Regions from separate parts of the Virgibacillus sp. L01 genome, predicted to be linked through region 3. Evidence: riboswitches for the same ligand, from Rfam matches in the RefSeq annotation. Region 3 holds a riboswitch; each other region holds the start of a gene.
The links. A riboswitch is a leader RNA that binds a small molecule or an ion and turns the genes downstream of it on or off. The one in region 3 is predicted to bind thiamine pyrophosphate.

Region 1 (4,241 bases), on a different contig from region 3:
TAAATAAGCTTCATCAAATACCTCCATTTAACAGACTACCAACGTATTTATCCAATCGCTTCTTCATCATATCATTTGTTAATCCTGATACACCGAATGCTTCCCACCCAGGATACACCTCTGGAGGTCCAACTAGCATATCGGTCAAAGAAAGCAAATCCCAATACCGATTATAGGTAAAATCCGAACCTGCCTGTTGCTGATATGCCTTCAGAAAACCATCTGCTGTTTTAACACCATATAGCATGGCCAGGTTCACTCTGCAATGCCCGACATCAACTCCGCGAGGGCCTCTGCAGCCATTGACCCAATCTACCACCCCACTAACTAAGCCTTCATTCCATAATACATTGGCTGGATGATAGTCTCGGTGAATGAAGCAATCTGTCGTTTTTGGTCGAGGTCCTGCTAAAATCTTAATAGCACTTTCCCATGTTTTCGGCTCCTTTGACCAGCTCGGTACCTCAAACGTTGATAAGTCATTGTAGCTATAATGCTGATATGGAAATCCACTCGCTTCGACTGCATGAATTTTCACAAGCCCCTTTGCCAAGCCGGTAAGCCACTCATTCATATTGGCAGGTTGCAATTCTACAGCACCTTCAAGTTTCGTCATGAGAATCGCTGGAATTCCACATTTTTCTCCAGTTTCATCGGAGGCGACAACTTGAGGAGTGGTAACGCCTGTTTTAGCAGCCATAAGCAAACTCTCCTTTTCATGCAAAACCAAATCCGGTTCTTCTTCAAGCCATTCCTTATTATCAAACTGCCTGATAACATATTGTTTTACTGACTGATCCACCTGTATTGTGATGCTATGTAATGTGGATGAGGTACTTCCTTTCAGTCGACTAACCGATTCCACCACTGCATTCGAATCGACATTATCTACTACCCATTCAATAATTCTACTCGACAAATGTTCGTTATTATGTTCCAAAAAAATCCACCCCAGTTCTAATATAAATTTAATTTTAATACATCTACTCTGGAATTAAAGGGATTTAGTATCATTTTGGTGAAAATATACAATGACGAGTATCATGAAGTTGTAATGTCAAAGATTAGCGGAAACCAAAGCCCTTATTTGACAAAAACATCCCTTTTTCCTTAGATATATGTGAAATAAGGTATCTGATGACCGCATATTACAGGAAAAGCATTTTTTTGCAGAAATAGCGTATCCTGTGTCCGATTATTACTGTAATGTAAGAACAATAATATAAAAGGAGAGTCAAAAAGCATGGAACCAATCCAAACTAAAGAAGTAGATCAATTCATTGAAAATTTAAATGGGCATACAAAGGAAATTATCGAAAAATTACGGGAGGTTATTTTCCAAACGTCTCCCAATATAACTGAAGAAATGAAATGGGGAAAGCCATGTTATATTGAGAATGGTCTTGTATGCTATCTCCAGACTGCCAAGAATCATGTTAATCTAGGTTTCTACTTCGGTGCCACACTTAAGGATAAGGATAACCTGCTTGAAGGAACTGGCAAAAAAATGCGTCATATCAGAGTAAAACAACTCGACGATATTCAACCCCAAAAATTTTCTGCATTAATTAAGGAAGCCATTGAATTGGAAACATGATTTTTTTCATTACATTCATGAACATGAAATAAACCATGACAAAAGTGATTTCTTTTGTTATCCTTAAATTGTAAACATAATATTTTAAAAATTACTACTAGGGGTGCCCAAAATCGTGGGCTGAGAGGAAAGCACGTATTAGCTTTCTGACTCTTACGGACCTGATCTGGTTAATACCAGCGGAGGGAAGTAGACTGACGATATACTTACTTATATCAGCTATTTCAAGCCAGGTCCATTAATGGATCTGGCTTTTTTCGTACGCGCCCCTTTCACGGAAAGGAGGATTTGATTGAACCGAACACGATTACTTACGACAATGGCAGTCTTTGTGGCAATAGGTACATTGGGTGCACAGTTACTTTGGTTTCCAGCAGGCGTGGCAAAAGCCTATCCCGTCCAGCATGCCGTCAATGTTATGGCCGCAGTGACACTTGGGCCTGGTCCTGCGGTCGGTATTGCATTTATGATTGGCCTGCTCCGCAACATGCTTGGACTTGGTACGTTGCTGGCGTTTCCCGGCGGCATGATTGGAGCATTTCTAGCTGGATACTTGTTTCAGAAGACTCATAGAAAAGCCATGGCTGCTGTGGGAGAAGCAATTGGTACCGGGGTCATCGGAGCACTTTTTGCTGTTCCCTTTGCAAAGCTATTGATGGGTAGTTCAGCTGGTGCTTTGTTCTTTATACCGTCGTTTCTTATTAGCAGTGTTACTGGAGCATTGATAGGCTGGTTTGTTATTTCACGGGTTAATCAGGAAAGACTAGTTCAAAATAAAATATAGGAAAAACTACTAGGGGTGCTGTACTGGCTGAGAAACGGAAATATTCCTTGTCCCTTGGAACCTGATCTGGATAATGCCTGCGCAGGGAAGTAGTTGAGGTCCGCTATCTATACCTCTACTAATCTACTTTTATCCCCCCTAGTAGCTTCCTAAATCATTGGAGGCTTTGTTATGTCATTCACACAACAATTAAGAGATGAGAACCAAGATATTTTTCAAGCAATATTTAATCACCCTTTTGTCGCTGGTATTGGAAAAAAAGATGTCCCAAACGGATCAATTGCGCATTATATTAAGGCAGATTTTGAATATTTAAATGCATTTATGCGAATTTATGGAATTGCACTTTCCAAATCTGACAAGCGCGAGGACATCCGCTTCTTCGGGGAACAAATCCAATTTGTTTTAAATAGTGAAAACCACCCACATCATAACTTTTGCGACCATATAGGGATTGGCTACGAGGAGCTGCAAGGTCACCCGCTTCCGCCAACTGCTGATCATTACATTAAGCATATGATGTATCACGCGCAAATGGGCAGTGTCGCTGAAACCATTGGTGCACTGCTCCCTTGCCCCTGGACATATTTGGAAATCGGCTATGCGTTAATGAACAAATATAAACCAGAAACGGATCATCCATTTTATCCATGGATCAGCTTTTATGCTGATGAACGATTTGGCAAAATAGTGATGGAAATGCGAAACCGCTTGGATGAATTTGCTGAACATGCTTCATTGGATGAGCAGAAAAAGATAAAAGAAGCATTTCGTAAAAGCTGCCAATTAGAACTGTCCTTTTGGGAAATGGCCTATACTTGTGAAGAGTGGCCAATAAACGAGTTGGTGGTTGGCAAATGAAAAGCATTCCATGCGCACTTACAATCGCTGGTACTGACCCCAGTGGTGGAGCCGGAATACAAGCAGACTTAAAAACCTTTCAGGAACTGAAGACTTACGGTATGTCTGTCATTACATCCGTTGTTGCCCAAAATACAACAGGTGTCCAGAATGTGCACCATCTCCCTGTTGAAATGATTGAACAACAATTGGATTCTGTTATGACCGATATCCCCTTTCAGGCATTTAAGACAGGAATGATCGCCAACGTTGACATGATGCAGGCTATTGCTCAAAAGATTAATGGTTTAAACATCCCTTTTGTTATGGATCCGGTAATGGTCGCAACAAGTGGCGATCCATTAATCGCAAGCGATGCCAGGGATTATTTACGTAAGAAACTATTACCAATGACATCGTTAGTAACACCTAATATCCCTGAGGCAGAAGATATTACAGGTGAAAAAATCGAAACACTGGACGACATGAAAAAGGCTGCAAAACAAATAGTTCATGAATTTGGAGCAGGTGCGTCATTGGTTAAAGGTGGCCATCTGCAAGGTGAAGCAATCGATTTTTTATATGACGGCAGTTCGTTACACACTTTTTCAACCAAACGAATTGATACAAAAAATACACACGGAACCGGCTGTACTTATTCAGCAGCCATTACAGCCTACTTAAGCCAAGGAGATTCTTTACCAGAGGCCGTTAAAAAAGCAAAAGATTACGTAACTGCTGCAATCCGTCATTCATTTTCACTCGGTCATGGAAGTGGGCCGACAAATCATTGGGCACAACCCATTGAAAGGGTGAGGTAAATGAACAAAGATATTATTCAAAAAGTAAGAGATCAAAGTCCGTTGATTCATCATCTGACAAATCAAGTTGTGATGAATTTTACCGCAAATGGCTTGTTATCCTTTGGCGGAACCCCAGTCATGGCTAAAGCTGAAGAGGAAGCGAACGACATGGCGTCCATTGCAGATGGCGTACTTTTAAACATCGGGACCATAACAG
Region 2 (4,241 bases), on a different contig from region 3:
TTCCAGTTTTCCAATGCTCTTCCGCTAACTTGAATGTTTCCTGTTGAAGGTTTCTGGATACCCGCCAAGATTCTGGAAAGGGACGTCTTGCCACTTCCGTTTGCACCTGCAATTGCAACAAACTCACCTGTATAAAAATTTAATGAAATATCCTGAATGATTTCCTGCTTTTTTTTCAACAAGGATAGATGCTCGGCTTTTAAAAAAACATCTGGGGTTTCTTTAATAGATGATGTTAATTGGCACCCCCAATTTATCGACCGCCATTGATCGATCTGATTGGCAAATTCATTGATGGTTAGCGGGATAAAATTGCCTGGATTACTTCCCTGATTCAGCACATATTGTGTAACCTTTGGCAGCCAGATTCCTTGATCATTCATTGTTGGTAAAATTTCTTTAATCCCAGTCCGCAGTGAGCCATCATAGAAAACCTCTCCAGATCTGTTAAGTAAAAGACTGCGGTCGAACAAATCCATCCACCCATCAAGTTGGTGTTCAATGACTATAATCGCAAATTCGTTTTGCAGCTTAAGGGTTTGAATAGTTTCTATTAATTCCCTTGTTGCAACCGGATCCAAATTAGCTGTAGGTTCATCTAAAATAAGTAATTCAGGTTCCATTACCAGAATGCAAGCTAAGGCCAGTTTTTGCTTTTGTCCCCCAGAAAGGGAAGCGATAGTTGACTTCTTATAGGTTGCCAAATTAACAAGCGACAATGCCCTGTCTATCTTGTCCTCCATCTGGTGATGAGGAACGTGGATATTTTCCAGGCCAAATGCAATTTCATCTTCAACAGTAAGCATACAGAACTGTGTTTCTGGGTCTTGAAATACAACACCTACATGGCGACTAAGCTCACCAGGTTTATAGTCTGCCGTATTCTTACCATTGATAAAAATATTTCCAGTCATTGTTCCATCCAGTTCGCGCGGGTATAAACCGTTTAAACAAAATGTTAACGTACTTTTTCCACATCCGCTTGGACCTAACAATAGAAGTGTTTCGCTTTTGTTTAATTCGAAGCTGACATTTGATAAGGTGTCTTGATCCAAATGCGTTTCAAAACGTAAGGACAGCTGCTCAACACTTAGTAAGCTATTGCTCATACTGCTCGTTTCTTTCGATGTTCTTTGCCCAAAGCATAACTGGATAAGACACCTGTTTGTGCTAAACTATCGCTCAATGCTTTTCCAAGTAACCCAGCGATTAGCGCTCCGCTTATGATTCGTGCAACAAACATGCCTGTAACATAAGGTGTGGAGAGTGCTGCGAACCCGCTTATGAAGTAGCCATATACAAAACTAAAAATAGCTGCACCAGCACCTGAAGCCATTAGCACCCATGTCGAATAATTCTTCCAGCGTGTCATCGCAAATGCCGACTCTGCTCCTAGCCCTTGAATCATCCCGGATATAATTAACATTGGACCAACTGCACTACCGAGTAAAACTTCGACCATAGCTGCAATCGTTTCAGACATAAAGGCAGCTCCCGGTTTACGAATAATGTAGGCTGCAATAATTGAAACAATAAACCAGATTCCAAATATCAGATCATATCCAATTGGTCCGAAAAAGCCAACAAGTACCTTTCCAACCGGGAGAAAAGCTAGATAGACAACCCCGAATACAACAGCAAGTGCGGACATGACGACTATTTCCTTGAAGCGCCAATTACTCATCCTTGTCTCCTCCTTTGTGGGATGGGCTATTAGCTGATACAGATACTGTCATTACGGTATGACTCGACCCTCCATCAACCGTTGCATTAAAAACTTGTTCCAATCCATCGAATATTTTAATAGATTCACCATCAAGTCTAGTGGCATAATGCGCATGCGAAACATCAACATGTTCTTTCATCGCTTCAATTTGTTCCATAATTACATCCATATAGTTCCCGCCACCAAGTGGGTATAAAGAAAACTTAGCCGCAACGGATTGTTTAATGTCTTTCACCTGTACGTGATTTACGGTAACATCATCTTCTGCCAAATAAACATCTCCTGCTGAGTCACCTGGGCAACCCAGTGAATAGGTCCCTTCGAATGCAACGTGCTCACCGGTTCTCGCTGCATGAATAAAAATAGCCTTTGTTACGTCAAAAACATGGGGTAACCTTCCTCTAACTGTTGTTGTCACATCGTCTGTCTCCATCCAAACTTTTGAGGTGTCCACATTTTTGAGTGCCGTTGTAATAACCTCGATAAAATTGTCGCTCATTGGATGAATCGAAAAGCTGCAACCTGCAATACCTGAAGTTGAACAATGCTGATTTGTCATACAAAATTCCTCCTTGTTGTTTGTAGTTAAAATATAAACAAAAAACTGCATCCCCGTGGAATGCAGTCTGTTAGTATGTATTGTCAAAATAAAATATACACGCTTCGACCACACTTCCCCACGCTAGTATTACCTAGTTCGGGTGCAAAGGGTCAGAACAAAACAGTTCTTCTCAGCTGAATTTAACAGCTCCCCTAGTGAAAGGTTGATATGCAGTTTTTCTATCTTTATCTTAACTAGGATCTGTTTAATTGTAAAGAGGGAGAGTGATGCTTGATTGTTTCTTCTAATAGAATAAAAAAAGAGCCAACTGTGAAAGTCGACTCTAGAGGTTCATGGACTTAACTTTATAGTATCTCCTTCTGTAATGTGATTCTTCACTATCGTACCAACAGGCAACTCAAGTGCTGAATCAGCATTCGGTACTGGCGGGACTACTTTCCATGGTTTTAAATTCGGGATTGTTCTCACTACGTTATTTGAATGATCAAGAAATACTACATCAATGGGAAACCGCATGAAAAACATGTGAACGGATTTACACCGTGTAATTAAAAGACCTTCATTCGTAAAAGGCTTCTTATGAAACAAAAGTCCTTTTAATCTTGCCCAATAACTATCAGCTATCTTTATCTCAAACGGTAAACTGATTTCCAAAGCTTCCACTCCTCTTATTTCCTTTTGTTCATTATAGTGATTTAATTGTTCTTTATATAGTTCAAACGGACTGATTTGAAGGTTTGCAAACCCCGTTAAAATAGTTTTTCCAATGATGCTGTTTATCTTTCCAGCAATGTTCGTTGTATTGTTAGGCCCGTTAATTATTTATATGTTAGATATGCTGTAGGAATATCATGAGGAATCAACAGAAGAACACGTGGAATCAACAGAACAGCACCCGGAACCAGCCAAACCCTAATTGGATGAGAATTTGTGTAGAACCTGCGGAAAATAAACAGATTCCCATCCAATCAACACAACACCTAACGTCGATTAAGAAAGTGCACCAAGTTGCCCATCAGCTCAAATTCGGTTATAAAATATCTTCCGGATGTTCAATTTTATTATATATTTTTTCGATAAATGTTGAATTATATGTATCATACCAGGATTCAGGAAGTTCTAATTCAATTAATAAAGAAATAAAAGTTTCTACTAAATTTCCATCAAACTGTGTCCATGAACATCTTTTTAATTCTTGAAAAGCTTCATGGTAGGACATTTTAGCTGATTTATAATTCCGTAAATCATAGGTCATTGTATCAAAAGAATCACATACTCGAATAATCCGTCCCTGTACAGAAATTTCCTCACCTACTAAACGGCGTGGATATCCAGTGCCATCCCAGTTTTCATGATGATCTCTGACAAACTCCGCTGTACGTGTCTTCCCAAGTTCCTTCCGAACAATAACGTTCCCAATATGACAATGACTTTCTACTACTGTTTTTTCAATCGTATTGAGCTTGCCGGGTTTTAACAATATTTCTTTGGCAACTCCGATTTTACCGATATCATGCAGGAAAGCCCCGACTCTTAAATCATCATCATAAACGCCAATTTTTTTGGCCAGCATCGATGATAAATACATCACACGCATAGAGTGGTGCCTGAATATTTGCAGTACTTCATTGTCCTGAGCTATATTTTCAAAAAGTGATTCTGGAGTACGCTTCATAAAATCCGCCTTTGCAGTAAATATAGTATAGCTAATATTCAATTAATTGTAGTAATACTTAGAAAATATTATATATGAAATCAATAAAAAGCGGTACTAGGAATTTTTACCTAATACCGGTTATTCATGTTTTAATGTATGACCATTATGAGAATTCCCTTATTGCATCGGCATCCAACCGACCTTCCACACATCTAGTTCTTTATTTTTAATTAATCTGAACATTGGATTGTCAGTGAGTCCATCAAATTCAAAACTAATTATCACCTCTTCATCCG
Region 3 (4,241 bases):
TCCGGATGGGCCTAAAATGGAAACGAACTCTCCGTCATTAACGATGAAATTAACATCCTGCAAAACATTATGATCTCCGTATGATTTTGTTATATCGTTTACGGTTAAATTGCCCATATCAATTTCCTTCTCCTTTTGGCTTCCATTTAATCAGGCTTTTTTCGATCAAAATAATGATTGCAAAAAATAATAAACTAAGAACCATTACAAGAAAAATAGATACGAAAACACGATCAGTCCTGAATGAAGACGATGCTAATGTCATATACACGCCGATCCCTTTACTCGCACCAAGCCATTCAGATATGACGGCTCCCATGACACTATACGTTGCTGAAATTTTCAGCCCAGCAAATACGTATGGTAATGCATTCGGCCATTCCAGTTTCCAAAATATCTGCTTCTTGTTTGCACCAGCCATTTGCATATAATGCTTCAGGTCGCGGTCCGTTTGCCTGAATCCATCCAAGGCTGACACTGCAATAGGAAAAAAACAGACCAGCGTAATCACAATAATCTTGGGCAGCATATCAAAACCAAACCATATAACGAGCAGTGGCGCCAGAACAATAATTGGTATATTTTGCGAAATAATAATTAATGGATACAACGCTTCCCGAAGCTGTGGTACAAGATGCAGACTAATCGCAATCAGAATTCCCACACTGCTGCCAATTAAAAATCCAATAATCGTTAATTGAACGGTTGAGAAGATATGATGCTGGTAAGATGCCCAACCTTCAACACCTGTTTGGAAAATTTGCGAGGGCGCTGGCAGCAGCCAGCCAGGTATCTCGAATAACTTACTGGAAGCCTCCCAAATAATGAATAAAAGGAGGATAACCGTAACAGGTTTCCATCCTTTTTTCATAAATTTTTTCATCAACGATATTTCTCCGTCAATTTATCCATCGATGCACCACTTGGATTATAGAGTATTTTCACTTGTGATATAATGCTGACGCTCCCGAGTTCAACCATTCTTTCGTTCATTTTTTCAATAACTGCAAATAGCTCGGTTAGCTTCCCTTCCATTGTTGTCTCCAAAGGATGGACCTCATATTTCACTCCAGCTTGTTCAATCACCTCTATCGCAGCGTCTACATATGGAATGACATCTTCCCCATTTTTTGTCTTGGGGATAATTTGAATACTTACTAATGAATTGTTCATATTCCCACTCCTATTCTGGCAAAAATTCGTTGGTAAACGCTTCTTTCGCTTTTAATTTACTTTCAAGAAGTCCATTATCATACATCCAGCTAGAATAATTCTCCCAAACCTCCTGCTTTTGAACTCCCCACTTTTCTGCGTCATCCTGATATTTTGGTGATAGCCATTTCTGACTTTTCTTAACAAGCTCCGGATCAAGGTCTGGAACAGCGTCGATGAGAATTTCTGCTGCTTCACCTGGATTATCTATGGCAAACTTATACCCTTTTGAAACCGCCGCTAAAAATTTCTCAGCCTTTTCTGGATTGTCAGAGATCATTTTTTCGTTCGTTGTAAGGACAGGTGTATAGTAATCAAGCTTTCTGGAGTAATCGGTTAAATAAATCATATTTAATTCCTCCCCGCGCATTTCTGCTTCGACTCCAGTCCAGCCATAGTAAATCCAAGCAAAATCAATATCCCGCTTCACCGCTGTGAAGAAATCTGTATTGCCCATATTGACAATATCTACTTTCTCAACATCGGCATTTTCCTGCTTCATAAGTGATGAAAGAACCGCTTTTTCAACCGGTGCACCCCACCCGCCATATGTTTTTCCTTCAAAATCTTTTGGTGATGTAATTTGTTTGTCTTTTGGTGAAGCAAATCCGGATGTATTATGCTGGATAACCGCTGCAATCGATACGATGGGAATATCCTGAATACGTGCTTCTGTAACAGCTTCCTGTGCACTGACACCGAAGTCAGCTTTTCCTGATGCTACAAGCTGGTCAGACCCTGCCTCACCTGGCATCATAATTTCTACATCTAACCCTTCATCGGCAAAATATCCTTTTTCCTGGGCAACATATAGCCCTGTGTGATTCGTATTGGGGGTCCAATCGAGCACTACTTTAGCTTGTTCTGTCTCCTGACTTTTATCGTCAGTTCCTCCTGCGTCGTTACATGCTGTTAGTAAAACGGCTATAAAAACTACGAGTAACCATTTTCTCATTTCCCATCTCCCTTTCTCTTTTTTTGTTCACTTCTGGAAGTATGATTGGTATTGGAAACGATAGGAATTATCCATAAAAGTCCAAAAAAATAACGCCAGGTTAGTCCCTGAGCGCATTCCGAACAATATTACTATTGTTTTACTTTGTTCCCTACGCTGGTCTCAACCAAATCAGGTTCCAAGGGTCAGCATCTATCGGATGCAATCTCAACCAGCATAAACTGGTCCCCCTACAACTTATTATTCAATTAATCTATCAAATTCACTATGCCACAGCTTACTGTATTTTTCAAGTTTTATCTTTTCTTCGACTGTGATGAAATATTAATTGTGATCTTCTTTTTCTGTTCTGGCGTTAGCTTATCCTCTTTTTTCAAAAGGTCACGTATCTCTTTGAGCAATTCAGCTTTTTCATCAGGTTTTGTTTCTTTTTCCTGCTCCTTCTCACCTCTAAACTTTGCTATGATGCGAATGAAAATGAAGATGGACACCGCAATAACGATAAAATCAAAAACCGACTGGATGAACTCGCCATACAATACATCTGCTTTTCTGACGGTATACTTTAAATTTGTGAAATCAACACCACTTACTAAGATCCCTGCTAGTGGCATCATAATATTTTCAACAAGTGACGTTACTATTTTTCCAAAGGCTGTCCCGATAATCACAGCAACAGCCAAGTCTAATACGTTTCCTTTTAATGCGAATGCTTTAAAATCTGACCACAAAATTAATCACCCTTTTTATTAGGCTTGTACTAATTTTATGTATGAAAACGGATGTTTAGCACTTTTATCAGTTATAACTTAAGTTCCTACGCAATCAGTTAATTTTTTAATAATTCCCAAGATTACATATTGAGAAAATTCTATAATTATGGTATGTTAACTATAATAATAAAGGAATTACTTCTTATTTATTAAAATTAAAAGCAAATCCTTCATTTTAATAGATGACAAACTTACGGAGAATTAACATGGAGAATCTGTACAAGAAAATCAAGGAACATCAATCGACTTTTTCAAAAAGCTTTAAAAAAATAGCATCCTATATTTACAGTGATCCATCTATTTTCGCAATGAACTCAGCTCAGGAAGCAGGCAAAAAAATAGGTGTCAGCGAAACAACGATCATTCGTTTTGCGCGTACACTTGGATATGATGGCTATAAATCTTTACAGCAGGTATACCAACAACGCATTTTTGAAAAAAGCAGTTTGTCTGATTTCAGAAACAGAAAGGTATCCAATCATTCGGAAGATAATACTGTTAAAAACCTAATGTTCAATGATATACGTACAATTCAGACAGTAATCGAGCAAATTTCGGAAACGGACTTAGACCAAACCGTTACAAAGCTGTTATCTGCTGAGAACATCTATATTTCAGGTATCCGATCATCCTACGCGTTAGCAAGCTGGTTTACCTATGCCCTAAATATTGTGGTCGGCAATGTACGGCAGCATACACCTGATGATGATATTTTGGTTCAGCTAAGTGAATTGCATGAAAATAGTGTATTTGTTGCTTTTTCATTCCATAGGTATGGGGTTAACACGATAAGACTTGCTGAATTGGCCAAAAAACAAGGTGCAACAATTATTGCTTTTACAGATAACCCTTATTCGCCCATTACCGAGTATTCAGATATAACATTGGCGGTTCAATTGGAGGAACTATCGACACTTGATTTGGTACCTGCCGTATTTTCCCTGATGAATAGTATTATTGCAGCGATAACATTACGTGCACCGGAGCTGTTTCAGCGGCGGGCAGCACTATTTGATGGAATAGAAGCAAGCAGTTTTTTTGCAAATTAGTTTAAAGGAGCATATCCATGAAGCAAACTATAGAAAAGATAACCCCACAGCTTCAAAAAATTTTCTCCCATTTACATGAACATCCGGAAATCAGCTGGAAAGAGCATGAAACTACATCTTACATCAAACAGCTTTTTAAAAATTATGACTGCAGGATTACCACAGTGGATGATTCAACCGGTCTTGTTATCGAAATTGGCCAAGGTTCACCCGTTGTTGCAATGCGAGCTGATATTGATGCTTTATGGCAAG

Region 1: it holds a riboswitch for thiamine pyrophosphate, as region 3 does, so the genes downstream of both, thiW (energy coupling factor transporter S component ThiW) here and ACTWQM_RS16220 (ABC transporter substrate-binding protein) in region 3, are expected to answer to the same signal.
Region 2: it holds a riboswitch for thiamine pyrophosphate, as region 3 does, so the genes downstream of both, ACTWQM_RS13290 (YkoF family thiamine/hydroxymethylpyrimidine-binding protein) here and ACTWQM_RS16220 (ABC transporter substrate-binding protein) in region 3, are expected to answer to the same signal.

What each region holds. Positions count from the first base shown of each region.
Region 1 is NZ_JBQQCP010000005.1:195,700-199,940, forward strand. It holds gene ACTWQM_RS11510 (phosphotransferase family protein) at 14-940, opposite strand; gene ACTWQM_RS11515 (DUF1801 domain-containing protein) at 1,244-1,597, shown strand; TPP riboswitch at 1,687-1,802, shown strand; gene thiW (energy coupling factor transporter S component ThiW) at 1,890-2,381, shown strand; TPP riboswitch at 2,383-2,486, shown strand; gene tenA (thiaminase II) at 2,553-3,242, shown strand; gene thiD (bifunctional hydroxymethylpyrimidine kinase/phosphomethylpyrimidine kinase) at 3,239-4,042, shown strand; gene thiM (hydroxyethylthiazole kinase) at 4,043-4,241, shown strand, end outside.
Region 2 is NZ_JBQQCP010000006.1:253,262-257,502, forward strand. It holds gene ACTWQM_RS13280 (ABC transporter ATP-binding protein) at 1-1,109, opposite strand, end outside; gene ACTWQM_RS13285 (ECF transporter S component) at 1,106-1,684, opposite strand; gene ACTWQM_RS13290 (YkoF family thiamine/hydroxymethylpyrimidine-binding protein) at 1,677-2,285, opposite strand; TPP riboswitch at 2,384-2,491, opposite strand; gene ACTWQM_RS13295 (DUF192 domain-containing protein) at 2,619-2,951, opposite strand; gene ACTWQM_RS13300 (HD-GYP domain-containing protein) at 3,319-3,963, opposite strand; gene ACTWQM_RS13305 (hypothetical protein) at 4,123-4,241, opposite strand, start outside.
Region 3 is NZ_JBQQCP010000009.1:103,629-107,869, forward strand. It holds gene ACTWQM_RS16205 (ABC transporter ATP-binding protein) at 1-117, opposite strand, end outside; gene ACTWQM_RS16210 (ABC transporter permease) at 119-883, opposite strand; gene ACTWQM_RS16215 (thiamine-binding protein) at 883-1,173, opposite strand; gene ACTWQM_RS16220 (ABC transporter substrate-binding protein) at 1,184-2,167, opposite strand; TPP riboswitch at 2,299-2,409, opposite strand; gene mscL (large-conductance mechanosensitive channel protein MscL) at 2,464-2,898, opposite strand; gene ACTWQM_RS16230 (MurR/RpiR family transcriptional regulator) at 3,147-3,989, shown strand; gene ACTWQM_RS16235 (M20 peptidase aminoacylase family protein) at 4,007-4,241, shown strand, end outside.